DNA from 2 places in the Streptomyces alboniger genome. Region 1 is predicted to be linked to the other one. Evidence: predicted binding sites of a transcription regulator. Region 1 holds the regulator's gene; the other holds the start of a gene.
The links. The regulator HspR, encoded in region 1, represses chaperone genes until heat shock. The targets are predictions, from matches to a motif close to TTGAGNNNNNNNNNCTCAA.
Positions count from the first base shown of each region.

Region 2: the regulator HspR is predicted to act here: its motif matches at 8,360-8,378, upstream of lon (endopeptidase La).

Region 1 covers NZ_CP023695.1:4,136,020-4,148,084, reverse strand. The annotation lists gene clpB (ATP-dependent chaperone ClpB) at 1-1,816, opposite strand, end outside; gene CP975_RS18445 (pyridoxamine 5'-phosphate oxidase family protein) at 1,965-2,345, shown strand; gene CP975_RS18440 (Rieske (2Fe-2S) protein) at 2,476-2,835, opposite strand; gene CP975_RS35075 (hypothetical protein) at 2,832-2,984, opposite strand; gene CP975_RS35840 (helix-turn-helix transcriptional regulator) at 3,125-4,129, shown strand; partial or broken gene CP975_RS35835 (helix-turn-helix transcriptional regulator) at 4,150-4,881, shown strand; gene CP975_RS18430 (hypothetical protein) at 4,844-5,386, opposite strand; gene CP975_RS18425 (heat shock protein transcriptional repressor HspR) at 5,508-5,969, opposite strand; gene dnaJ (molecular chaperone DnaJ) at 5,971-7,164, opposite strand; gene grpE (nucleotide exchange factor GrpE) at 7,198-7,923, opposite strand; gene dnaK (molecular chaperone DnaK) at 7,923-9,788, opposite strand; gene CP975_RS18405 ((Fe-S)-binding protein) at 10,147-12,065, shown strand, end outside.
Region 2 covers NZ_CP023695.1:5,367,415-5,379,479, reverse strand. The annotation lists gene CP975_RS24180 (roadblock/LC7 domain-containing protein) at 1-29, opposite strand, end outside; gene CP975_RS24175 (sensor histidine kinase) at 38-2,719, opposite strand; gene CP975_RS24170 (protein phosphatase 2C domain-containing protein) at 3,349-4,194, shown strand; gene CP975_RS24165 (MarR family winged helix-turn-helix transcriptional regulator) at 4,282-4,770, opposite strand; gene CP975_RS24160 (lysozyme) at 5,028-5,861, shown strand; gene lon (endopeptidase La) at 5,914-8,337, opposite strand; gene CP975_RS24150 (methyltransferase) at 8,616-9,593, shown strand; gene CP975_RS24145 (rhomboid-like protein) at 9,622-10,449, opposite strand; gene CP975_RS24140 (spermidine synthase family protein) at 10,603-11,280, shown strand; gene CP975_RS24135 (response regulator transcription factor) at 11,346-12,065, shown strand, end outside.

The sequences.
Region 1 (12,065 bases):
CGGTCGGGCGGTCGGGGTCGGCGATCCCGGCGCGGGTGCGGCGCACCGCGTCGGAGACGGCGCGCACGGCCTCGCCCTGGCCGATGAGCCGCTTGCCCAGCTCGTCCTCCATGCGCAGCAGCTTCTGCGTCTCGCCTTCGAGGAGGCGCCCGGCGGGGATGCCGGTCCAGGCGCCCACTACATCGGCGATGTCGTCGGGGCCGACCTCCTCCTTCACCATGGTGTCCTTGGACTGGGCGGCGGCCTCCTCCTCGGCCTCGGAGGCGGCTTCGAGGTCGCGCTCCAGGGTCGGGATCTCGCCGTAGAGCAGCTTGCTGGCGGTGTCGAAGTCGCCGTCCCGCTGGGCGCGTTCCGCCTGGCCGCGCAGTTCGTCGAGCTTCTCCTTCAGCTCACCCACGCGGTTGAGGGACTGCTTCTCCTTCTCCCAGCGGGCGGTGAGGCCGCGCAGCTCCTCCTCCTTGTCGGCGAGGTCGCGCCGCAGCTTCTCCAGGCGCTGCTTGCTGGCCGGATCCGTCTCCTTGCTGAGCGCCAGCTCCTCCATCCTCAGCCGGTCGACGGCGCGCTGCAGCTCGTCGATCTCGACGGGCGAGGAGTCGATCTCCATGCGCAGCCGGGAGGCGGCCTCGTCGACGAGGTCGATGGCCTTGTCGGGCAGGAAGCGGGAGGTGATGTACCGGTCGGAGAGCGTGGCGGCCGCCACGAGCGCGCTGTCGGCGATCTGGACCTTGTGATGAGCCTCGTACCGCCCCTTGAGCCCGCGCAGGATCGCGATGGAGTCCTCGACGGACGGCTCGGCGACGAGCACCTGCTGGAAGCGGCGCTCCAGGGCGGGGTCCTTCTCGATCCGCTCGCGGTACTCGTCCAGGGTGGTGGCGCCGACCATGCGCAGCTCACCGCGGGCGAGCATGGGCTTGAGCATGTTGCCCGCGTCCATGGCGGAGTCGCCGCCGGCGCCCGCGCCCACGACGGTGTGCAGCTCGTCGATGAACGTGATGATCTGCCCGTCGCTCTCCTTGATCTCGGAGAGGACGGTCTTGAGCCGCTCCTCGAACTCGCCGCGGTACTTCGCGCCGGCGACCATCGCGCCCAGGTCGAGGGAGACGAGCCGCTTGTTCTTCAGCGACTCCGGGACGTCGCCCTTCACGATCCGCTGCGCGAGGCCTTCCACGACGGCGGTCTTGCCGACGCCCGGCTCTCCGATGAGCACGGGATTGTTCTTCGTACGCCGGGACAGCACCTGGACGACCCGCCGGATCTCCTGGTCCCGCCCGATGACGGGGTCGAGCCGCCCTTCGCGGGCCGCGGCGGTGAAGTCGGTGCCGAATTTCTCCAGCGCCTTGTACTGACCCTCGGGGTCGGGTGTGGTCACCCGGCGCCCTCCCCTTGTCGTCTCGAATGCGTTGAGCAGCTTCTTGTCGGTGGCCCCGTGACCGGCGAGCGCCTCCCCGGCCCGGCCGCCCTTGGCGGCGATGCCGATGAGCAGGTGCTCGGTGGAGAGGTACTCGTCGCCCAGCTCCTTCGCGCGCCGGTCGGCGTCGGTGATGACGGCGAGCAGTTCGCGGTTGGGCTGCGGCGGCGCGACGGTGGACCCGGTCACGCTGGGCAGCGCCGCGAGCACCCGCTCGGCGTCCGCGCGCACGGCCGCCTGATCGGCGTCGACGGCGGCGAGGAGGTCGGTGATGTTCTCGTTATCCTCCCCCTCCAGCAGCGCAAGCAGCAGATGCGCGGGGGTCAGATCCGGGTGCCCGTCCTGTACGGCCCGGTCGCCTGCCGCGTTGATCGCGGCCCGGCTCCTGTTGGTCAGCTCTGCGTCCACGTGCGCATGTCCTCCTTACGGCGTCCCACCACTGGCGTCCGCCCACAGGGCGTCCGACCACTCATGCTGACTAAGTCAACGTACACAAAGTTGAGTCTATTCCACTCAAGGGCATGGTGGGGAGACGGGGCGGCTAAGTTCCGTACCCATGAGCTTCTGGCGTGAACGGCACCTGTGCACCTTGACCACCCTGCGCCCTGACGGCACCCCGCACGTGGTCCCGGTCGGCGTGACCTACGACCCGGAGGCCGGGATCGCCCGCGTCCTCGCGCGGAAGACGAGCCGGAAGGTCGTCCACATCCTCGCGGCGACGGGCGTCGCGGACGGCCGCGGGGCGCGGGTGGCGGTCTGCCAGTTCGAGGGCCGGCGCTGGGCCACGCTGGAGGGGATCGCGACGATCAGGACGGAACCGGCGGAGATCGAGGCGGCGGAGCTGCACTACGAGGCCCGCTACGGGCGGCGCCCCTCGCCGAACCCGGACCGGGTCCTGATCGAGATCGAGGTGACGCGGACCATGGGGAAGGCGTGAGGGGTGGTTGCTCCCCCGTCCGCCCCCGCTCTTCCCGCACACACCACAGCGGCGCCACCGTGTTCAGGTCCACGGTGGCGCCGCTGCTGGGGGAAGCACCTGCGCGATTTACAACGACGGGGGAATCGCGTCAGGCACTGCGGGGGGTGGCTGTGATGCTGTCCGGGGCGCTCGTCATCGCCCCGGGGTCCTGCTGCTCCTGCTCTCCGACGAGCTGGTGGTCGCGCCGGTCGAGATTGACGAAGACCATCCCGTACCGCACGGCACACCGCACCGGCTGCGGCGCGCCCCGCGGCCTCCGGAGGCACCGGTAGGCCCGGATCTCCTCCTCGTCGTCACGGGTGACGACGATCGGCTCGCCGAGCAGGGTCACCATCAGCGAGTCGCCGCGATGGGGGATCGCGGTCACGAGATCGATGAAGTGCCAGCCGGAGCGGTAGGCCGTGGCCATTTCCCGGCGGAAGGTGCGGTCGTCAGGAGGGGTGCTCATGCCTCGCCACCCTTCGGCAGACCATGCCAGGACAGATCCGACTCCGGCGCGGATACCGAAGACCGGCCGGCCGGCTCGCTGTTCCAGGAGAGATCCAGCGTGGTCACCGCGCCCAGGCCCAGCCCGACGGAGAAGGTGGTGACAAGCACCGAGCGAAGCATGCGCTTAAACATGATCGGCTTCGTCCTCACTTGGTAGGTTCGTCTCCCCCGGCCCAACAAGACGATGTCTCAATCGAGCACGTCAAAGCCACAGGGTGGATGCATCATGTTCCTGCACGTTCAGGACCCTGGGGGGTGGAGATTTGCTCACAACACACGCTAAACCGACACATCCTCACCCCTCGACTCCACTTTGCGACGAGGGTTCGAGGCTTTACGCCAGCGCGCTGAGCAACGGTCGCCTGGCGCGTTCGGAGGCTGAGAACGCGCCCTGCCTCCTCGAGTCCAGCCTGCTGCGCCCCGACCCCGACGACGTCGACTGGCTCCGCCCGGTTCCGCCGTCCGCCGCGCTGGCCCAGCGCCTCAACCCCATCGAACGGGAAATCCAGGACCGACGGCGACTCGCCGTACAGCTCACCGACATCTTCGAGCCATTTATGTCCATCACGGCCCGGACCGAACCGACGGGCCACTCGATCACCGTGCTGGAGAACAACGGGCACATCGACGCCGCCATCGAACGGGCCACGGCCGAATGCCGTTTCGAGATACTCACCGCTCAGCCGGGAGGCGGTCGCAGCGAGGACTCGCTCACCGTGGCGCTGCAACGCGGCCAGACGGTTCTCGAACGGGGCATCACGATGCGCACCCTCTACCAGCACACCGTCAGACACAGCCAGGGGACCCTGGCGTACGCGGCGCGCATGGCCAAGGGCAATGTCCAGATCAGGACCCTGGAAGAGCTGATCGACCGACTGATGATCTTCGATCGTACGGTCGCGCTCATCCCGGCCCGCGAGGACCGCCAAGTCGCCCTGGAGCTGCGCCACCCCGGCATCGTCGAGTACCTCGCCAAGGTCTTCGAACACGAGTGGAGCCGGGCGACCCCGCTCCTCGACGAGGTGCCGTACGCCCCCTCCACCGACGGGATAACCGGCGTCCAGCGCTCCATCGCCAAGCTCCTCATCGAGGGCCACGTCGACGAGGCCATCGCCCGCCGTCTCGGCATGAACGTCCGCACCTGCCGCGCCCACATCGCCAAGATCGCCGCGGCTCTCGGCAGCGGCAGCCGTGCCCAACTCGGCTATCTCATCGCCCAGTCGGGGATCCTGGACCAGAACCGCACGCAGTGAGCGCAGAGCAGGAGGGAGCCCGCATGGCCGGCCGGCGCGCACGCGAAGCGCGGTTGTTCTCCGCCACGGACACCCCCGCGGGCACCCTCGCGGACGCCCCCGCGGTCACCGTCCTCGACGGTCTCGAACGCATCAACTCGGCCATCGACCAGGCCATGAACGACGTCACGGAGGAGTTCCTCGCCATCCAGCCCGGCGGCACCCGCCCGCCCGAGACGCTGGCCGAGGCCTTCCCCAGGGACCAGGCTCTGCTCAGCCGGGGCTGCCGGATGCGGACCCTCTACCAGCACACGACGCGCCACTCCCTGCCCGTGCTCGCCTACTTCGAGCAGCTCGACGGCGACGCCGAGGCCCGCACCCTGGACGAGGTGACCGACCGCCTCTTCGTCTTCGACCGGACCGTGGCGTTCATCCCGGCGAGCAGGGACCGCAGCATCGCCCTGGAAGTGCGCCAACCGGCCCTCGTGGAGTACTTCGCCACCACCTTCTGGCGGCTGTGGCGCCTGGCCACCCCCATGTGGCCCCAGGCCGCCCCGCAGGTCTCCGAAGGCGGCGTCACACCCCGCCAGCGCGCCATAGCGGCCCTCCTCGTCGAAGGCCTCACCGACGCCGAGATAGCCGACCGCCTCGGCATGAACATCCGCACCGCCCGGGTCCACATAGCCAAACTCGCCGCCACCCTCGGCAGCGAGAGCCGCGCCCAACTCGGCTACCTCATCGGCCGGTCAGGTCTTCTCGACCGGGCTCAGTAGCGTCCGCCACCGCCAGCCACTCCCGCAGCAGAGCCTCCCGCGCGGCCGCCCTCGGCGAGCCCCCCTCGTGCCGCCGCCCCCACTCCGCCATCGCCGCCAGCGTCGTCAGGAGCGTGCCCGCGCCCTCCGTGAGGCGGGCGAGCAGGTCGCGGGAGAGGGCGTACTCGGCCGGGGAGTAGAGGGCCGTCGCGGTGTACGCCGTCAGTTCCTTCTCGCCCTCGGGGCCCTCGACCCGCACCGTCATCGTCGACGCCGCGTCCGTGCCGCCCAGGCCCACCGTCAGGACCATGTCGACCGCCGCCCCCACCTGCCGCATCAGCGACTTCAGCGGCACATCGTCGACCGTCAGGGAACGCACGTCCTCCCATGGCCAGAACTCGTCCTGCTTGTCACCGAGAGCCACCACGCCCTCCGGGGTCAGGCGCACCCCCGGAGCGAGGCCGGACGGCTTCGCGCCCACGTACACATCGCCCTCGGCTATCCAGAACAGTCCCACCATGGCCATGCCGAACTACCCACTTCCCCCAGCACCGACAATCACTTCAGGTCGTCAGACGCAACGCGCGTCGGGGCCGGGAGGTTCCCACCTCCCGGCCCCGACGGCGTCGCACACAGAGATCGCCGAGCTACTCCGTCGCCCTCTTGGGACGCCAGACCACCAGCGCGCTCGCCTGCTGCACGTCCTGGTAGGGGACGAGGTCGCGGCGGTACGAGGCGTGCACCGCCGCTTCACGCTGCTGCATGGCGGCGGCGGCTCCCTCCACGGCCGCGGACAGCTCCGCGACGCGTGACTGGAGCGCGGCGACCTGGTTCTCCAGCTCGATGATGCGCTTGATGCCGGCGAGGTTGATGCCCTCCTCCTGCGACAACTGCTGCACGGTGCGCAGCAGTTCGATGTCGCGGACGGAGTAGCGGCGGCCGCGGCCCGCGGTGCGGTCCGGGGAGACCAGACCCAGGCGGTCGTACTGGCGCAGGGTCTGCGGGTGGAGGCCGCTCAGCTGGGCGGCCACCGAGATGACGTACACCGGCGTCTCGTCGGTGAGTTGGTACGCGCTACTGAAACCGGACTGTCGACGGCGGCCGTCCATCTCATGCTCCCTTCGCGGCCTGGAACAACTCTGCGCGCGGGTCGTCGCCCGCGGTCGCCTCGCGGTAGGACTCCAGGGCTTCCCTCGCCTCGTCCGACAGGGATGCCGGGACCGACACCTCCACCGTCACGAGCAGGTCGCCCCTCGTGCCGTCCTTGCGGACCGCGCCCTTGCCGCGGGCCCGCATCGTACGGCCGTTGGGGGTGCCCGCGGGCAGCTTGAGGGTGACGGCGGGTCCGCCCAGGGTCGGGACCTTGACCTCGCCGCCCAGTGCCGCCTCCGGGTACGTCACCGGCACCGTGACCGTGAGGTTGTCGCCCTTGCGGCCGAAGACCGGGTGGGTGTCGACGTGCACCACGACGTAGAGGTCGCCGGCCGGGCCGCCCCGCTCGCCGGGCGCGCCCTTGCCGCGGAGCCTGATCCGCTGGCCGTCGCTCACCCCCGCGGGGATCCGCACCTGCATGGTGCGGGACGACTTCGCGCGTCCCGAGCCGGCGCAGACCTCGCACGGGTCCTGGGCGATCAGGCCCCGGCCCTTGCAGTCGACGCACGGGTCGGTCAGCGAGAAACCGCCACCGCCGCCCCGCGAGACCTGGCCCGTGCCGACGCAGGTCGGGCACACGCGCGGCGTGCCGTTCTTGTCGCCGGTGCCGGAACAGGCCTTGCAGGCGGCCTGGGAGGACATGCGGAGCGGCACCGTAGCGCCGTCCACCGCCTCCGTGAAGCTCAGCGTGACCTCGGACTCGATGTCCTGGCCGCGCCTCGGCTGCGTACGCGTGCCGGAACCGGCACCCGCGCCGCCGCGGTTGAACAGGCCCCCGAAGACGTCACCGAGGCCGCCCCCGAAGCCGCCGCCGGCCGCTCCACCGCCGCCCGGGGCGCCGCCTCCGAAGAGGTCGCCCAGGTCGAAGTTGAACGAACCGCCGCCGCCTCCGGGGCCCTGCCGGAATCCGCCGTTGCCGAAGAGAGCACGCGCTTCGTCGTACTCCTTGCGCTTCTTGGGGTCCCCGAGGATGTCATTCGCCTCGGAGATCTCCTTGAAGCGCTCCTCCGCCTTGGCGTTGCCCGTGTTGGCGTCCGGGTGGTTCTCGCGGGCGAGCTTCCGGTACGCCTTCTTGATCTCGGCCTCGGTGGCGTCCTTGGGGACGCCGAGGACCTTGTAGTAGTCCTTCTCGATGAAGTCCTTGGTGCTCATCCTCGACGTCCCTCCTCACTCATGTCGTAGCCGTCAGCCCTCGTCCGGGCCACCGGTCTCCTTCTCGTCCGAGCCCTCCGCGGCGGCCGCGGGACCCGCGGCACCCTCGGGGGATTCGTCGCCCTTGACCGTCTGCGCGCCCGGCTGCGGCTCGGCGACGGCCACCCGCGCGGGGCGGATGGTGCGCTCGCCGATGCGATACCCCGGCTGGAGGATCGCGACGCACGTCGTCTCGGTGACGTCCGGGGCGTAGCTGTGCATCAGGGCCTCGTGGATCGTCGGGTCGAAGGGCTCGCCCTCCTTGCCGAACTGCTGGAGGCCCATCTTGGCGACGACGGTCTCCAGCGCCTCGGCGACCGACTTGAAGCCGCCGACCAGCTCGCCGTGCTCACGGGCGCGGCCGATGTCGTCGAGGGTCGGGAGCAGCTCGGAGAGGAGGTTCGCCGAGGCGATCTCCTTCACCGCGACCTTGTCCCGCTCCACGCGACGGCGGTAGTTCTGGTACTCGGCCTGAAGCCGCTGGAGGTCCGCCGTGCGCTCGTTGAGCGCGGTGCGGGCCTGGTCCAGCTGGGCGGTCAGGGCCGTCGCACTCGCGTCCTGGGCGGACGTCGTCTTGCTTTCTGCGTCCCCGGCCGGGGCCGCCGGGCCCTCCTCGGTGGAGGGCTCGGCGGCCTTCGGCGCCGCGTCATCAGGGGTGGCGCCAGAGGGGACGTCAGGCTTCTCGGCGTTCTCGCCGAAGCCCGGGGTCTCCTCGGTCATCAGGCAGCGCCGCCCTTCGCGTCACCGGGCTTCTCGTCGTCGACGATCTCGGCGTCGACGACCCCGTCGTCCTCCTTGGGCTGCTCGCCGCCGGGGGCCGCGCCCTCGGCGCCGCCCGCGGCCTGCGCGCCCTGGGCGTCGGCGTACATGGCCTGGCCCAGCTTCTGCGAGACGGCGGCGACCTTCTCGGTGGCGGTGCGGATCTCGGCCGTGTCCTCGCCCTTGAGCTTCTCCTTCAGCTCGCCGACGGCTTCCTCGACCTCGGTCTTCACGTCACCGGGGACCTTGTCCTCGTTGTCCTTGAGGAACTTCTCGGTCTGGTAGACGAGTTGCTCGCCCTGGTTGCGGGACTCGGCGGCCTCGCGGCGGGCGTGGTCCTCGTCCGCGTACTTCTCGGCCTCCTGGCGCATGCGGTCGACCTCGTCCTTCGGCAGCGAGGAGCCGCCGGTGACGGTCATCTTCTGCTCCTTGCCCGTGCCCAGGTCCTTCGCGGTCACGTGCATGATGCCGTTGGCGTCGATGTCGAAGGAGACCTCGATCTGCGGGACGCCGCGCGGGGCCGGCGGCAGGCCCGTCAGCTCGAACATGCCGAGCTTCTTGTTGTACGCCGCGATCTCGCGCTCGCCCTGGTAGACCTGGATCTGCACCGACGGCTGGTTGTCCTCGGCCGTCGTGAAGATCTCGGAGCGCTTGGTCGGGATGGTCGTGTTGCGCTCGATGAGCTTCGTCATGATGCCGCCCTTGGTCTCGATACCAAGCGACAGCGGGGTCACGTCGAGGAGCAGGACGTCCTTGACCTCACCCTTGAGGACGCCGGCCTGGAGCGAGGCGCCGATGGCGACGACCTCGTCCGGGTTCACGCCCTTGTTGGCGTCCTTGCCGCCGGTCAGCTCCTTGACCAGCTCGGCGACGGCCGGCATGCGGGTGGAGCCACCGACGAGAACGACGTGGTCGATCTCGGAGAGCTGGATGCCCGCGTCCTTGATGACGTTGTGGAACGGCGTCTTGCAGCGCTCCAGGAGGTCGGACGTGAGCTGCTGGAACTGGGCGCGCGTGAGCTTCTCGTCCAGGTGCAGCGGGCCCTCGGCGGAGGCCGTGATGTACGGGAGGTTGATCGTGGTCTCCGTGGAGGAGGACAGCTCGATCTTGGCCTTCTCGGCCGCCTCGCGCAGGCGCTGGAGCGCCATCTTGTCCTTGGAGAGGTCCACGCCGTGGCCGTTGTTGAACTGCTTGACCAGGTAGTCGACGACGCGCTGGTCCCAGTCGTCACCACCGAGGTGGTTGTCGCCGTTCGTCGCCTTCACCTCGACGACGCCGTCGCCGATCTCGAGCAGCGAGACGTCGAAGGTGCCGCCACCGAGGTCGAAGACCAGAATGGTCTGGTCGTCCTTGTCGAGGCCGTAGGCCAGGGCGGCGGCGGTCGGCTCGTTGACGATGCGCAGGACGTTCAGACCGGCGATCTCACCGGCCTCCTTGGTGGCCTGGCGCTCCGAGTCGTTGAAGTACGCCGGGACGGTGATGACCGCGTCGGCGACCTTCTCGCCCAGGTACGCCTCGGCGTCGCGCTTCAGCTTCTGGAGGATGAACGCGGAGATCTGCTGGGGGTTGAACCCCTTGTCGTCGATGTCCACCTTCCAGTCGGTGCCCATGTGGCGCTTGACCGACCGGATGGTCCTGTCCACGTTGGTGACCGCCTGGCGCTTGGCGACCTCGCCGACCAGCACCTCGCCGTTCTTCGCGAAGGCGACGACGGACGGCGTGGTCCTGGCGCCTTCGGCGTTGGTGATGACGGTGGGCTCGCCGCCTTCGAGAACGCTGACGACGGAGTTAGTCGTGCCCAGGTCGATGCCGACCGCACGTGCCATTTCGGTTCCTCCAGATGTACTTCTTGAGTGGATCTGGCTCAAGCATGCATGAGCGCTGCGCTGGCGTCAACAGATGTGAGTCTGGGGGACTCAACTCTTATCCTGTGCTTACGCGCAGGTAGGACCCTTCCGGGGGTCTCTTCTCAGCTGCGGGTTCGTTGTGGTTGCTCGCGCAGTTCCTCGCGCCCCTGACGGGGCGCCCCCTGTCGCCCCGTGATCGAACCGCGAAGGGTTGCCTGAGCGACGCAGATCACCGGGTTGCTGGCTACAGTGCGGCGGAGTAAGTGGGTAGTCTCAGACGGACTGCATAAGTTACCGCTTAGTAATAGTTCGCCTCGCAGGCCCGAGGAGCCCCCAAATGCAACTCGCCGCGATCATCGTGTCGCTGGTCCTAATCGCGGTCGGCGTCGCGCTGTTCGGCCGTGCCATCGTGCAGATCTACAAGTTCATGCGGCTCGGCCAGCCCGTGCCCGCCGGAACCCGGACCGACTACCCCGTCCAGCGCACGCTCACCGTGGTCAAGGAGTTCCTCGGCCATACGCGCATGAACCGATGGGGCATCGTCGGCGTCGCGCACTGGTTCGTGGCGGTGGGCTTCTTCTCGCTGCTGCTGACGATCGTCAATGCCATCGGCCAGCTCTTCAAGGCCGACTGGATGCTGCCGATCATCGGCGAGTGGGCGCCGTACAACGTCTTCGTCGAGTTCCTCGGCACGATGACCGTGCTCGGCATCGTGACGCTGATCGTGATCCGGCAGCTGAACCGTCCCGGCAAGCCGGGCCGCAAGTCCCGCTTCGCCGGGTCCAACACCGGCCAGGCGTACTTCGTCGAGACCGTCATCCTCATCGTCGGTATCTGCATCTTCACGCTGCACGCCCTGGAGGGCGCCCAGCACCACGTGGACAGCTACGAGGCCTCGTTCTTCATCTCGTACCCGCTGGTCTCGGCGCTCCAGGACCTGGACGTCTCCACCCTCCAGAACCTCACGTACTTCTTCGCGGGCGTGAAGATCGCGACGTCGTTCATCTGGATGATCACGGTCTCCCTGAAGACCGACATGGGCGTCGCCTGGCACCGCTTCCTCGCCTTCCCGAACATCTGGTTCAAGCGGGACGCGGACGGCTCCACCACCCTCGGTGAGCTACAGCCCATGACCAGTGGCGGCAAGGCCATCGACTGGGAGGACCCGGGCGAGGACGACACCTTCGGCGTCTCCCAGGTCGAGCAGTTCTCCTGGAAGGGCCTGCTGGACTTCTCCACCTGCACCGAGTGCGGGCGCTGCCAGTCGCAGTGCCCCGCCTGGAACACGGGCAAGCCGCTCTCGCCGAAGCTCCTGATCATGTCGCTGCGCGACCACGCGCACGCCAAGGCGCCCTACCTGCTCGCGGGCGGCGGCAAGACCATGGAGGGCGAGGAGAAGGCGTCGGCCGAGCAGCTCGCCGATGTCCCCGCCGCCGCTCTCGCGGAGGCCGAGCGGCCGCTCATCGGCACCCTCGAAGAGAACGGCGTCATCGACCCGGACGTCCTGTGGTCCTGCACCACCTGCGGCGCCTGCGTCGAGCAGTGCCCGGTCGACATCGAGCACATCGACCACATCGTCGACATGCGCCGCTACCAGGTGATGATCGAGAGCGCGTTCCCGTCCGAGGCGGGCACGATGCTCAAGAACCTGGAGAAGAAGGGCAACCCCTGGGGCCTCGCCAAGAAGCAGCGCGTGGAGTGGACCAAGGAGGTCGACTTCGAGGTCCCGATCGTCGGCAAGGACGTCGAGGACCTCACCGAGGTCGACTACCTCTACTGGGTCGGCTGCGCGGGCGCCCTGGAGGACCGGGCCAAGAAGACCACCAAGGCCTTCGCCGAGCTGCTGCACATCGCGGGCGTCAAGTTCGCGATCATGGGCGGCGACGAGAAGTGCACCGGTGACTCCGCCCGCCGCCTCGGCAACGAGCCGCTGTTCCAGCAGCTCGGCCAGGAGAACGTCGCGATGCTGAACATGGCGTACGGCGAGGACGACGAGGACGAGTCGACCAAGAAGCCCAAGTCGGCCAAGAAGATCGTCGCGACCTGCCCGCACTGCTTCAACACCATCGCGAACGAGTACCCGCAGCTCGGCGGCGACTTCGAGGTCATCCACCACACCCAGCTGCTCCAGCACCTCATCGACGAGGGCAAGCTGATCCCGGTGACGCCGGTCGAGGGGCTGATCACCTACCACGACCCCTGCTACCTGGGCCGTCACAACAAGGTCTACACGCCCCCGCGCGAGATCATGTCCGC
Region 2 (12,065 bases), 1.2 Mb from region 1:
GGTCCGGCGGAAGAACTGGGCGTGCGCATGGGCGCAGTCAACTGCTTGCCTCCTCGACTGAGTCCCCCATTACGTCTGCGTCTTTTGCGTTCTTTGCGTTACCTTGCTGCGTTTCCTTCGGGTCCGCCGGATCCGTTTCGGCGGCGAGTTCCGCTTCCACGTCCCGCCGGCCGCTCTGGGCGCCCTGGTAGAAGCCGCCGAGGCGGCGGCGGAGCGTTTCGGCATCCACGGAACCGCTGCGCTGCTTGGGCGCGGCGGCCACGGGCGCAGTGATCTTCGGGGTGCGCTTGGGCAGCCCCTTGTCGGTGACGCGCTCCCACTTGGGTGGCGCGGGGGCCACGTCGGGTTCGGGCTTCGGCTCGGGCTCGGGCTCCGGCTCGGGCTCCGCTTTTGCTTCCGTTTTCGCTTCCGGGGCGGCGGGCGCGGTCAGCTCCATGGTCGTCTCGGCGGAAGGCGCGGGCTCCTCCTCCGCCGGCGTCGGCAGGGCCGTCTCCAGCGTCCGTTCCGCCGCCTCGATCAGCGGGTCCTGGTCGGCACCGGGTGCACCGGTCAACCGCCCCGGGATGACGTTGGAGTTGGCCTCCGCCTCCGATCCGGGCAGGTGGACCAGGGTTTCACCGGCTCGCGGCGGGGTGACCGCCGTGGCCGACGCGGGGGCCTCCGCCAGGATCGGCTCGGGCAGCACCACGACCGCCGCGACACCGCCCTGCTTCTGCTCCCGCAGCCGCACCCGGGCCCCGTGCCGCGCCGCGAGCCGCGCGACGACGTAGAGGCCGAGGCCGAGACCCTCCCCGCTCTCCTGGTCGTACGCGTCGTCGGGGTCGAAGTCCGTGAGACGGGCGTTCAGCTCGCGCATGCGGTCCTGGGTGACGCCGATGCCTTCGTCCTGGACGGAGAGCATGACCTCGCCGCTCTCCAGGAGCCATCCGGAGACCTCCACGGAGGCGTCGGGCGGGGAGAACGAGGTGGCGTTCTCCAGGAGTTCGGCGGTGAGGTGGCTGATGTCGTCCGCGGCGAAGCCCGCGATGTGCGCGTGCGGCGGCAGCGCGGCGATGCGCACCCGCTCGTACCGTTCGATCTCCGAGACGGCGGCGCGTACGACGTCCACGAGCGGGACCGGGCCGGGGTGCTGGTGGCCGTGTTCGGCCCCCGCGAGGACCAGGAGGTTCTCGCTGTGGCGGCGCATGACCGTGGCGAGGTGGTCGAGCTTGAAGAGCGTGGCGAGCCGGTCGGGGTCCTGCTCGCGGTCCTCCAGGTTCTCGATCACGGCGAGCTGGCGCTCGACCAGGCCGAGGGTGCGCAGGGCCAGATTGACGAAGGTGCCGTGGATGGACTGGCGTACGCGCTCCAAGTGCACGGATGCCTCGGCGAGTTCGGCGCGCAGGGCGTCGCGCTCGTCGGCCATGGTCCGGCGCTTGCCGATGAGGTGCTTGCGGTCCGTTTCGAGCGTGGCCAGGCGCTCGGTGAGGGCGGCGGCGTGGCCGTGCAGGGCGTTGACGGAGCGGACGACCTGGGCGAACTCGTCGTCGCGGCCCGTGAAGCGGATCGGCTCCTGGGGCGCGGGCTCGGTCGCCAGGCGGGCGGAGCCCAGGCGCAGAACGGCGAGCGGGCGGGTCAGCGAGCGGGCCATCGCCATGGTGACGCCGACCGCGACGAGCAGCAGCACGCCGACGAGCGCGACGCGGATCTCCAGCGCCGTGACGTCGTCGTCGCGCAGCTGGGCGAGCCGCTTGGTGCGCTCGACGCCGAGCGCGGACTCGGCGCCGCGCATCGTCTCGATGCGGGCGGAGAGGGCGGCGTCGAGCTTCTTGCGGTCGTAGCTCAGCTCGGCGGCGGAGAGCGTGGGCTGGTCGGTGAGCCGGGAGAGGTACTTCTCTGCGGCGGTGACCTCGGCGCCCGTGACGGTCGAGTCGTACGTGGTGCGGTCGGACTCGCCCGCGGCGTCCCGGAAGTCGGCGAGCGCGGCCAGCTCGCGGATGTGGGCCCGCTGGGCGGCTGCGCTGAGGCCGTCGCGGCGCTTGCCCGCGGCCGGGGGCTCGTCCGCGCCGGTGGCCGGGAGGCCGGTGACGGGGTCGGTCCCGGGGGTGGTGGAGCGGGGCACGGCGAGAGCGGCGAGGAGGAGCCCGCGGGCGGCGGCGGCCTGCTCGACGGCGTGGTCGAGGTCGGCGAGGGCGAGGGCGCCCCTGTTGACCTCGGGCGGCAGCTGCTCGGCCAGGTCACGGGTGAGGCCGTGGAGTTCGGTGATGACCTTCGTATACGCCTCGTGCGCTTCGAGGGCGGTGGTCTTGCCGGTGAGCGCGGAGCGGCGGACGGCGGCGATGTCGGCCAGCTCACCGCGGAGCCCCGCGGGGGCGTCGGCGCCGCGCAGCTCGTCGATCTGGCGGTCCACGCGGGCGCTGCGGCTCTGGGAGAGGCCCTTGCCCTGGGGGCGTCCGGCGGCGATGAAGGAGGTGACCTCGTCGCGCTCGTCGGCCAGCGAGTGCCCGAGGGAGACCGCCTGCTGGGTGTGCTCGGCGAGGGTCACCAGGCTCTGGGTGTCGTTGAGCCGGCCGGACGCGGCGACGATGGCGGGCGCGCCCGCTCCCGCGATCGCGGCGGCCACGACCGCGACGGCGACGATCAGCCGGTTGCGTACGCGGGCGGTGGGCTTCTTGTTGACGCCCGCGGCGGCCGCTGCGGCCGCCTTGGCGGAGTCCCCGGCCGGGGGTGTGGGCGTCATGTCGGGCTCGTCCGGCCCCGCCGCGGCGGACGGCTCGGGTGGGTCGGGTGTGGCGGAGGCGTCCGGCCCGGAGACCGCGTCCCGCCCGGAAACCGCGTCCACCCCTGCCGGGGCCGCCGGGGCCGCCGAGCCCACGGGGCCCGCCGCAGGGTCCGTGGCCGTGCGCTCGGGCGCACGGCCGGTCGGGGTGGTCGCGCCCGGCGTGGCCCCTTCCGGGGCCGTCTGCTTGCCTTTACGCCGAGGCCGCATCTTCTGCACCGGTGCTCGCATTCCTGTTTTTCGTCTGCCCTTGGGCCCGGGTGACGATCCGTCAACACGAGCGCGCCCCCGGTTACGGCACCTGACACTTCCAGTGCCGGTGAGTGGTGGTCGCGCATCGCCTGCCTGGCCACCCGAAGGAGTGAACATCGGCGGGGAGTTGGCGGGCAAGTCCCAAGGCTATCGGCGTCGGGCATATGCGGTGCGCCGGTTGGACGTCGCCGACCGGCTTTGGCAGGATGCGCCGCCACACGCCACCGGAGTTGATCATTCCGGTCGAATTCCGGCGCGCGTTTCCCCACCCCGGGCCGATCCGCCGCCCCCGCGCCACTTCCGGCGGCCCCCTTGAGGGCCTCGGGCAGACTGGCCGGATGCGTATCGAACTCGCCACTGAGCCCGGAGACCCCGCACGCCCCAACGAGGACTACGCCTCCGTCGCGCTTCCCGCGTCCGGGCAGGGCGGATCGCTCGTCCTCCTGGACGGCGTGACGCCGCCCGAGGGATCGGTGGGCTGTCTGCATTCCGTCCCCTGGTTCACCGCGCGCCTCGGCGGCGCTCTGGGGGAACTGTCCGTTTCGCGGCGGGATATGACGCTCCCTGAGGTCCTGGCGGGCGCCATTGCGCGTACCGCCGAGGCGCATGGTTCAACCTGTGACCTTTCTCACCCTCGCACCCCTCAGGCAACAGTGGTGCTCGTGCGGTGGGACGCCGAGCGCGTCGAGCATCTGGTCCTGTCCGACTCGGCGCTCCTCGTCGCGGGCGTCGGCGGCGGAGTGACCGCCGTCCTCGACCGGCGCCTGGCCGAACTGCCGCCCGCCGCGCGGGCACTGCGCGACCAGGTGCGCGCCCTGCCGCGCGGCTCGGCCGAGCGGGAGGTGGCGGGCCGGGCGTACGGAGCGGCGGTCGAGGCCCTGCGCAACGCCGAGAACGGCTTCTTCACGGCCGCGGCGGACCCCTCTGCCGCCCTGCGCGCGATCACCGGTGAGCTGCCGCGCGCGGACGTGACGGCGGTGGCGGCGCTCACCGACGGGGCCTCGCGCTGGGTCGAGACCTTCCGCGAGGGCGACTGGCCCGAGTGCTTCGCGCTGCTGCGCAAGGAGGGCCCGCAACATCTGCTCGACCGCGTACGGGAGTTGGAACACGCCGACCCCGACCGCCTCGCCTTCCCGCGCGGCAAGCGGCATGACGACGCGGCGGTGGTGTACGTGGAGCTGTAACCCACGTGGAGCTGTAACCCCCAAGCCCTCCCCAAGGCCCCCCGGGGCCGGGCCCCGTGGCTCACCAGGCGGAACGCGCCCCGTCGCTCACGACTCGGCGCTCGCGTTGAGCTGCCCGAGCAGCCGCGCCAGCTCGGCGACCTCCGCCCGGTCCCAGCCCTGGAGTTGACGCACGTACCGGGCGCGGCGGGCGGCGCGGACCGTGCGGAAGCGGGTGCGGCCGTCGGGGGTGAGCCGGATCAGCCAGGCGCGCCCGTCGGCGGGGTCGGGCTCGCGGGAGACCAGGCCCAGCTCCTCCATGGCCCGCAGCTGGCGGCTCATCGTCGCCTTGCCGACCCCGATGTACGCGGCGAGGTCGGTGGCGCGCTGCGGGCCCGAGTCGTCCAGGCAGACGAGCAGGCCGTACGCGGCGGGCTCCAGGTCGGGGTGGACCTGGCGTGCCATCTCGCCGGACCTGGCCCGCGCGCGGCGCATCAGGAGCGACAACTCCCGTTCCAGGGAGAGGAACTCGCGGTCCACCGCCGGTCCGGCGTCACCGTGTGCCCCGACCGTCACACCCTCTTCTGCAGCAGCCATGTCCCGCTTTCCCGATTCTGAAAGTTATCGCCGCGAGGCTCTCGCGCCGTGGCCGTGGCGCCAGCGGCCTGACCAGTATTTCGCAAGGTCGCGGCGGTGCCGATCCGGTGGCACCGCCACAGGAGTGGACCAACGGCACCACTCTGCCCCCCTTCCCCCGCCGTGGTCTACGTGCGTAGCTTTTCAAGTGACATGTTCACACCATGAACGTGTCGACAGGTCCCCCCAGAGCACCCCCGAGGCCTTCGGAGGCACGCATGCCTGTGCACAGACCCGGACCTGCCCGCCCCTCGCGCTTGTCGCCGGCGGGTGTCCTCCTCGCGGTCCTGTCCGCTCTCTCCCTCCTCCTGACGCTCCCCACGGCGGCCCAGGCGGACGACGTCCCCCCGCGCGGCTCCGCGCGCCTCGGGCAGGGCGTCATCGAACACGACGGCCAGGGCGGGCTGCCCACCGGCGGCGGCGCCGTCCAGACCGAGGGCGTCGACGTCAGCAGCCACCAGGGCAACGTCGCCTGGTCGACCCTGTGGAACAGCGGAGTGAAGTGGGCCTACGTGAAGGCCACCGAGGGCACGTACTACAAGAACCCCTACTTCGCCCAGCAGTACAACGGGTCGTACAACGTGGGCATGATCCGCGGGGCCTACCACTTCGCCACGCCCGACACCGCGAGCGGCGCCGCCCAGGCCAACTACTTCGTGGACAACGGCGGCGGCTGGTCGCGCGACGGCAGGACGCTGCCGGGCGCGCTGGACATCGAGTGGAACCCTTACGGGGCTGCCTGCTTCGGCAAGACGCAGTCCGGGATGGTCAGCTGGATCCGTGACTTCCTGAACACGTACAAGGCGCGCACCGGCCGCGACGCCGTGATCTACACCGCCACCAGCTGGTGGAAGCAGTGCACCGGCAACTACGGCGGCTTCGGCGCGAGCAACCCGCTGTGGATCGCCCGCTACGACACCACCCCGGGCGAGCTACCGGCCGGCTGGGGCTTCCACACCATGTGGCAGTACACCTCCTCCGGGCCGACGGTCGGTGACCACAACAAGTTCAACGGCGCCTACGACAGGGTGCAGGCGCTCGCGAACGGCTGAGTACGCGGACGGCGGCCGCCCCGTGCGAGGGCGGCCACCGTTCCCCCGCCCGTTACACCGCGACCGGCACCCGCGGCTCACCCACCGTGGCTTCGGCGAGCGCCAGTTCGAGCACCTGGCGCACATCGGTGACCGCGTGCACGTCCAGCTTCTCCAGGACCTCGGCCGGGACGTCGTCGAGGTCCGCCTCGTTCCGCTTGGGAATGATCACCGTCGTGATCCCGGCGCGGTGCGCGGCGAGCAGCTTCTGCTTGACACCGCCGATCGGCAGGACCCGGCCGGTCAGCGAGACCTCCCCGGTCATCGCCACGTCGGTGCGGACGAGGCGACCGCTGAGCAGCGAGGCGAGGGCGGTCGTCATCGTGACGCCCGCGCTCGGGCCGTCCTTCGGCACCGCGCCCGCCGGGAAGTGGATGTGCACGCCCCGGTCCTTCAGGTCGGCGACCGGCAGCTCCAGTTCGGCGCCGTGCGAGCGCAGGAACGACAGGGCGATCTGCGCCGACTCCTTCATGACGTCGCCGAGCTGACCGGTGAGCGTGAGCCCCGACGCGCCCGTCTCCGGGTCGGCGAGCGACGCCTCCACGAACAGCACGTCGCCGCCCGCCCCGGTGACCGCGAGCCCGGTGGCCACGCCCGGCACCGCGGTGCGCCGCTCGGCCGGGTCCTGGGCGGACTCGGGCACGTGGTGCGGCCGCCCGATCAGGTCGCGCAGGTCCGCGTCGGTGACGGTGAGGGGCAGCTCGCGCTCGCCCAGTTCGTGCTGGGCCGCGACCTTGCGCAGCAGCCGCGCCACGGACCGCTCCAGGTTGCGTACGCCCGCCTCGCGCGTGTACTCCCCCGCCAGTTTGCGCAGGGCGCTCTCGTCGAGGGTGACCTCGTCCTTCTCCAGGCCCGCCCGGTCCAATTGGCGCGGGAGCAGGTGGTCGCGGGCGATGACGATCTTCTCGTCCTCGGTGTAGCCGTCGAGCCGGACCAGCTCCATGCGGTCGAGCAGGGCCTCCGGGATGGCTTCGAGGACGTTCGCCGTCGCCAGGAAGACGACGTCGCTCAGATCCAGCTCCACCTCCAGGTAGTGGTCCCGGAAGGTGTGGTTCTGCGCCGGGTCGAGGACTTCGAGGAGAGCGGCGGCAGGGTCGCCGCGGAAGTCCGAGCCCACCTTGTCGATCTCGTCCAGGAGCACGACCGGGTTCATGGACCCGGCCTCCTTGATGGCCCGCACGATCCGTCCGGGCAGCGCCCCCACGTACGTACGGCGGTGTCCGCGGATCTCCGCCTCGTCGCGTACGCCACCGAGCGCGACCCGCACGAACTTGCGGCCCATGGCGTGCGCGACGGACTCGCCGAGCGAGGTCTTGCCGACGCCGGGCGGGCCGACGAGGGCGAGCACGGCGCCGCCGCGGCGCCCGCCGACGACCCCGAGGCCGCGGTCGGAGCGGCGCTTGCGGACCGCGAGGTACTCGGTGATGCGCTCCTTCACGTCCTGGAGCCCGGCGTGCTCGGCGTCGAGGATCTCCTGGGCGCCCTTGATGTCGTACTGGTCCTCGGTGCGTTCGTTCCACGGCAGTTCGAGGACGGTGTCGAGCCAGGTCCTGATCCAGGAGCCCTCCGGCGACTGGTCGCTGGCGCGCTCCAGCTTGTCGACCTCCTTGAGGGCGGCCTCGCGGACCTTCTCCGGCAGGTCGGCGGCCTCGACGCGGGCGCGGTAGTCGTCGGACTCCTCGCCCTCCTTCTCGCCGTTGATCTCGCGCAGTTCCTTGCGCACGGCGTCCAGCTGGCGGCGCAGCAGGAACTCGCGCTGCTGCTTGTCCACGCCCTCCTGCACGTCCTTGGCGATGGACTCGGCGACGTCCTGCTCGGCGAGGTGCTCGCGCAGCTGCTCGGTGGCGAGCTTGAGGCGGGCGACCGGGTCCTCGGTCTCCAGCAGCTCGATCTTCTGCTGGGTGGTGAGGAAGGGCGAGTAGCCGGAGTTGTCGGCGAGCGCGGAGACGTCGTCGATCTGCGTGACGCGGTCGACGACCTGCCAGGCGCCGCGCTTCTTCAGCCAGCTGGTGGCGAGCGCCTTGTACTCCTTGACCAGCTCGGTGGCGGCGCCCGGGAGGGGCTCGGGAACGGCGTCCTCGACCTGCTGCCCCTCGACCCAGAGGGCGGCGCCGGGCCCGGTCGTACCGGCGCCGATGCGCACGCGCCCCCGGCCGCGGATGAGGGCACCGGGGTCGCCGTCGGAGAGCCGTCCGACCTGCTCGACGGTGCCGAGGACGCCGGTCGCCGCGTACGTCCCGTCGATGCGCGGAACAAGCAGCACCTTCGGCTTGCTGTCGCCCTCGGAGCGGGCCGCGGCCTGCGCGGCCTCCACCGCGGCGCGCACCTCCGCGTCGGAGAGGTCGAAGGGGACCACCATGCCGGGCAGGACCACCTCGTCGTCGAGCGGCAGCACAGGCAGAGTGAGCGATGTGTACGAGGTGGACTCAGTAGCCATGATCTCCCTTTCAGCATTCAAGTTGAGCTGTATCGACTCAATGCTTATGAGTGCTGCAATGTTCCCCAAGGGCTGTTCGCTCTGAGCGATCACCGGTCACCCGCTCGTGGCCGGTGGCGACGCCCTCTGTACGGACCGGCGTTCGGTGAGGAACGTGGACGCTCCGACTCTCACGGAGGAGACCCACGGTGGACACACCCGAGAACAGCGGCGGCCCGGTGGACCCGGCAGTGGTGGACGCGGCGGCGGGCCCGGCGGCCGGCGCCGCCGGTCAGCTCATGGAGATCGCGCTGGGGCACCTCCTCTCGGCGGCGCTGCGCACGGCCGCACGCTGCCGGATCGCCGACCATCTGGCGCCGGGCCCCCGCACCGCCGAGGAGCTGGCGGAGCTGACCGACACGCACGCCGGGCACCTGCGACGCGTCCTGCGCTACCTCGCCACGCGCGGCGTCTTCCACGAGGACGAGGCGGGCGCGTTCCACCTCACTCCCCTCGGGGACGCGCTGCGCACGGACGTCCCCTATTCGCAGCACGGCGCGGTCGTGATGCTGACCGACGCGGCGTTTCAGCGGACCTCCGCGGGCCTGGAGGAGGCCGTGCGCGAGGAGGGCGCCTCCTTCGAGCGAGTCTTCGGGCAGCCGTTCTTCGCGTATCTGGCCGGGGACCCCGCGCTCCGGGAACTGTTCGACGCCGGCATGACCTCGCTCTCGGCACCGATCGACGCGGTGGTGGCCGGGACGTACCCGTTCCCCGCGAAGGGCACGGTGGTGGACGTCGGCGGCGGGCGCGGCGGCCTCCTGCGGGCGGTCCTGCGCGGCCGGCCGGGCCTGACCGGGGTCCTCTTCGACCAGACACCGGCGGTCAGCACGCACGTCCTGAGCGGGGACGAGGCGGTGCGGGGCCGCTGGAGCGCCGAGTCGGGCGACTTCTTCACGGGCGTCCCCAAGGGCGGCGACCTGTACGTCATCAAGCACGTCCTGCACGACTGGCCGGACGAGTCCTGCCTGCGGATCCTGCGCAACTGCCGTACGGCGATGGCGCCGGACGCCCGCCTCCTGATCGTCGAGTCCGTCCTGCCCGCGGGCGACGACCCGCACCCCGGCAAGGCGATGGACGTCGCGATGGCGGCGATCGTGGACGGTCAGGAGCGTACGGAGGCGGAGTTCGCCGCGCTGCTCTCACGGGCCGGGTTCGAGCTGACGCGGGTCCTGCCGACGGCGGCGTTCCCGTCGGTGGTGGAGGCGGTGCCTGCGTAACGGGCCCGGCCGGAGTGCCGAGGCGCCCTCAGGGGCGGCCCGCCAGGGACCGGCGTCCGCGGCGGATCAGCGGCCAGCTGGAGACGCCGATCACGAGCGCCAGGAGGTGGCCCCAGTTCGTCATCGGGTCGGTGAACGCGATCAGTTCGTCGACCAGCATCCAGCCGAAGCCCGCCAGCACGGCCCACCGCAGACACGGTGTGAGCAGTCCCGCGAGCGCGCCGACGCTGGCGGCGACACCGAAGCTGATGCCGTAGTCGAGACGGTGCAGCGAGCTGTCGGGCAGATGGCCCGCGAGGACGGAGAGCCCGACCGGGACCTCCGTGGCGAGGGTCGCGACGACGTGACCGAGCAGGAACACCCCGGCCGTGCGCAGACCCCCGATGCGGCGCTCCAGCGCGGTGAGGACCAGCAGGAAGCCGACGGCGTACGGCGATGTGATGCCGCCCGCGATCCACAGGGCGCTGGCGACGAGGACGAGGACGGGGCTGTGCGCGAGGTGGGCGACGTCGGTGCTGGACCCCCGGAGCAGCGCGTCGACGACCTCCGGATCGGCGTACTGGCTGAGGAGCGAGGTGGCGGCGAGGACGAGCGCGTAGCCGAAGGTGAAGGGCGTGCCCTTGGGGTCGGGCAGCAGGCGCCAGGGACGGAGCCGGGGGCGCCGCACGGAAGCGGCGGCGGCCTCGGGGCTCCCGGGAACGGCGGCTTCGCGGCCCACGGGAGCGGCTGCCGCCGCGCGGGCTTCCGGCGGTGTACGGCGGTCCGGCTGGCGCGGAAGCGCGCTCAGGGTGGGCGGCTCACGGTCCCCGGACGCGGGGGCGGTGGCGGTGTCCGAGGGCTCGACGCTCTGGTCCACGGGTGAGGCGCTCCTTCCGTCCCGGCCTACCCTTGGCCCTCTTTTCGGGCGCTGTCTATGACCGACGCCACGTGGGACGCGATTCACAGCAACCCCGGGGGCATTTTTGGCGTTGCCCCCGGCCGCCGCGCCGCCCGCTCATACGCTGAGGGCATGCACACCCACACCACCGCCCCCGTCGTCCTCGACCGGCGCGAGGGCCCGTACGGCGAGGTCGTACTGCGGCGCCACGGTGAGTTGCTACAGATCATCGCGAACGGCTGCTTTCTGATGGACACCTCCGACGGCCGCTCCGAGCGGCTGCTCGTCGACGCGGCACGGGACGCCCTCGACGACCGCCCGCGGCCCGCCGTCCTGATCGGCGGGCTCGGCGTCGGTTTCTCCCTCGCGCACGCCGCCGCCGACCCCCGCTGGGGACGGATCGCCGTCGTCGAGCGCGAGCGGGCCATCATCGACTGGCACCGCGAGGGACCGCTCGCCGAGCTGTCGGAGACCGCACTCGCCGACCCACGTACGCAGATTCTTCACACCGACCTCGTCACCTACATATCCGAGGCCCCGGAGACGTACGACGCGCTCTGTCTGGACATCGACAACGGCCCCGACTGGACGGTGACGGAGGGCAACAACTCCCTTTACTCGCCTGCCGGTCTGGCCGCCTGCAAAGCCCGGCTCACCCCCGGCGGAGTGCTCGCCGTGTGGTCCGCCAAGCCCTCGTCCGCTTTCGACGACGCTCTACGGAATGCCGGATTCCAGAGGGTACGAACCGAAGAGATCCCCGTTGCCCGAGGCGTCCCGGACGTGGTGCACCTCGGCGTCCGGGCTGCGTAGCCGAGGTGCCTTCGCGCCCCGTACCCTGCTGACCGAACACAAGCGATCAGTGTCAGGGGCGGGCGATGGAGCAGACACACACCTCCCACAGCGGCGCGACAGCGGCGACACCCGGCGCCCAGCGCCGGGTCCTGGTGGTCGAGGACGACCCGACGATCGTCGACGCCATCGCCGCCCGGCTGCGTGCCGAGGGTTTTGTTGTGCAAACGGCCGGGGACGGCCCCTCGGCGGTCGACACCGCGCAGGCCTGGCAGCCCGACCTGCTGATTCTCGACATCATGCTGCCGGGCTTCGACGGCTTGGAGGTGTGCCGCCGGGTCCAGGCCCAGCGCCCCGTCCCGGTCCTCATGCTCACCGCGCGTGACGACGAGACGGACATGCTGGTCGGCCTCGGCGTCGGCGCGGACGACTACATGAGCAAGCCGTTCTCCATGCGGGAGCTGGCGGCCCGGGTGCACGTCCTGCTGCGCAGGGTCGAACGGGCCGCGCTCGCCGCGACCACCCCCCGCAGCGGCATCCTGCGCCTGGGCGAACTGGAGATCGACCACGCACAGCGGCGTGTGCGTGTGCGCAGCGAGGACGTCCACCTGACGCCCACGGAGTTCGACCTGCTGGTCTGCCTGGCCAACACCCCGCGCGCCGTCCTCTCCCGCGAACAGCTGCTCGCCGAGGTGTGGGACTGGGCCGACGCGTCCGGCACCCGGACCGTCGACAGCCACATCAAGGCGTTGCGCCGGAAGATCGGCGCCGAGCGGATCCGGACCGTGCACGGCGTGGGCTACGCC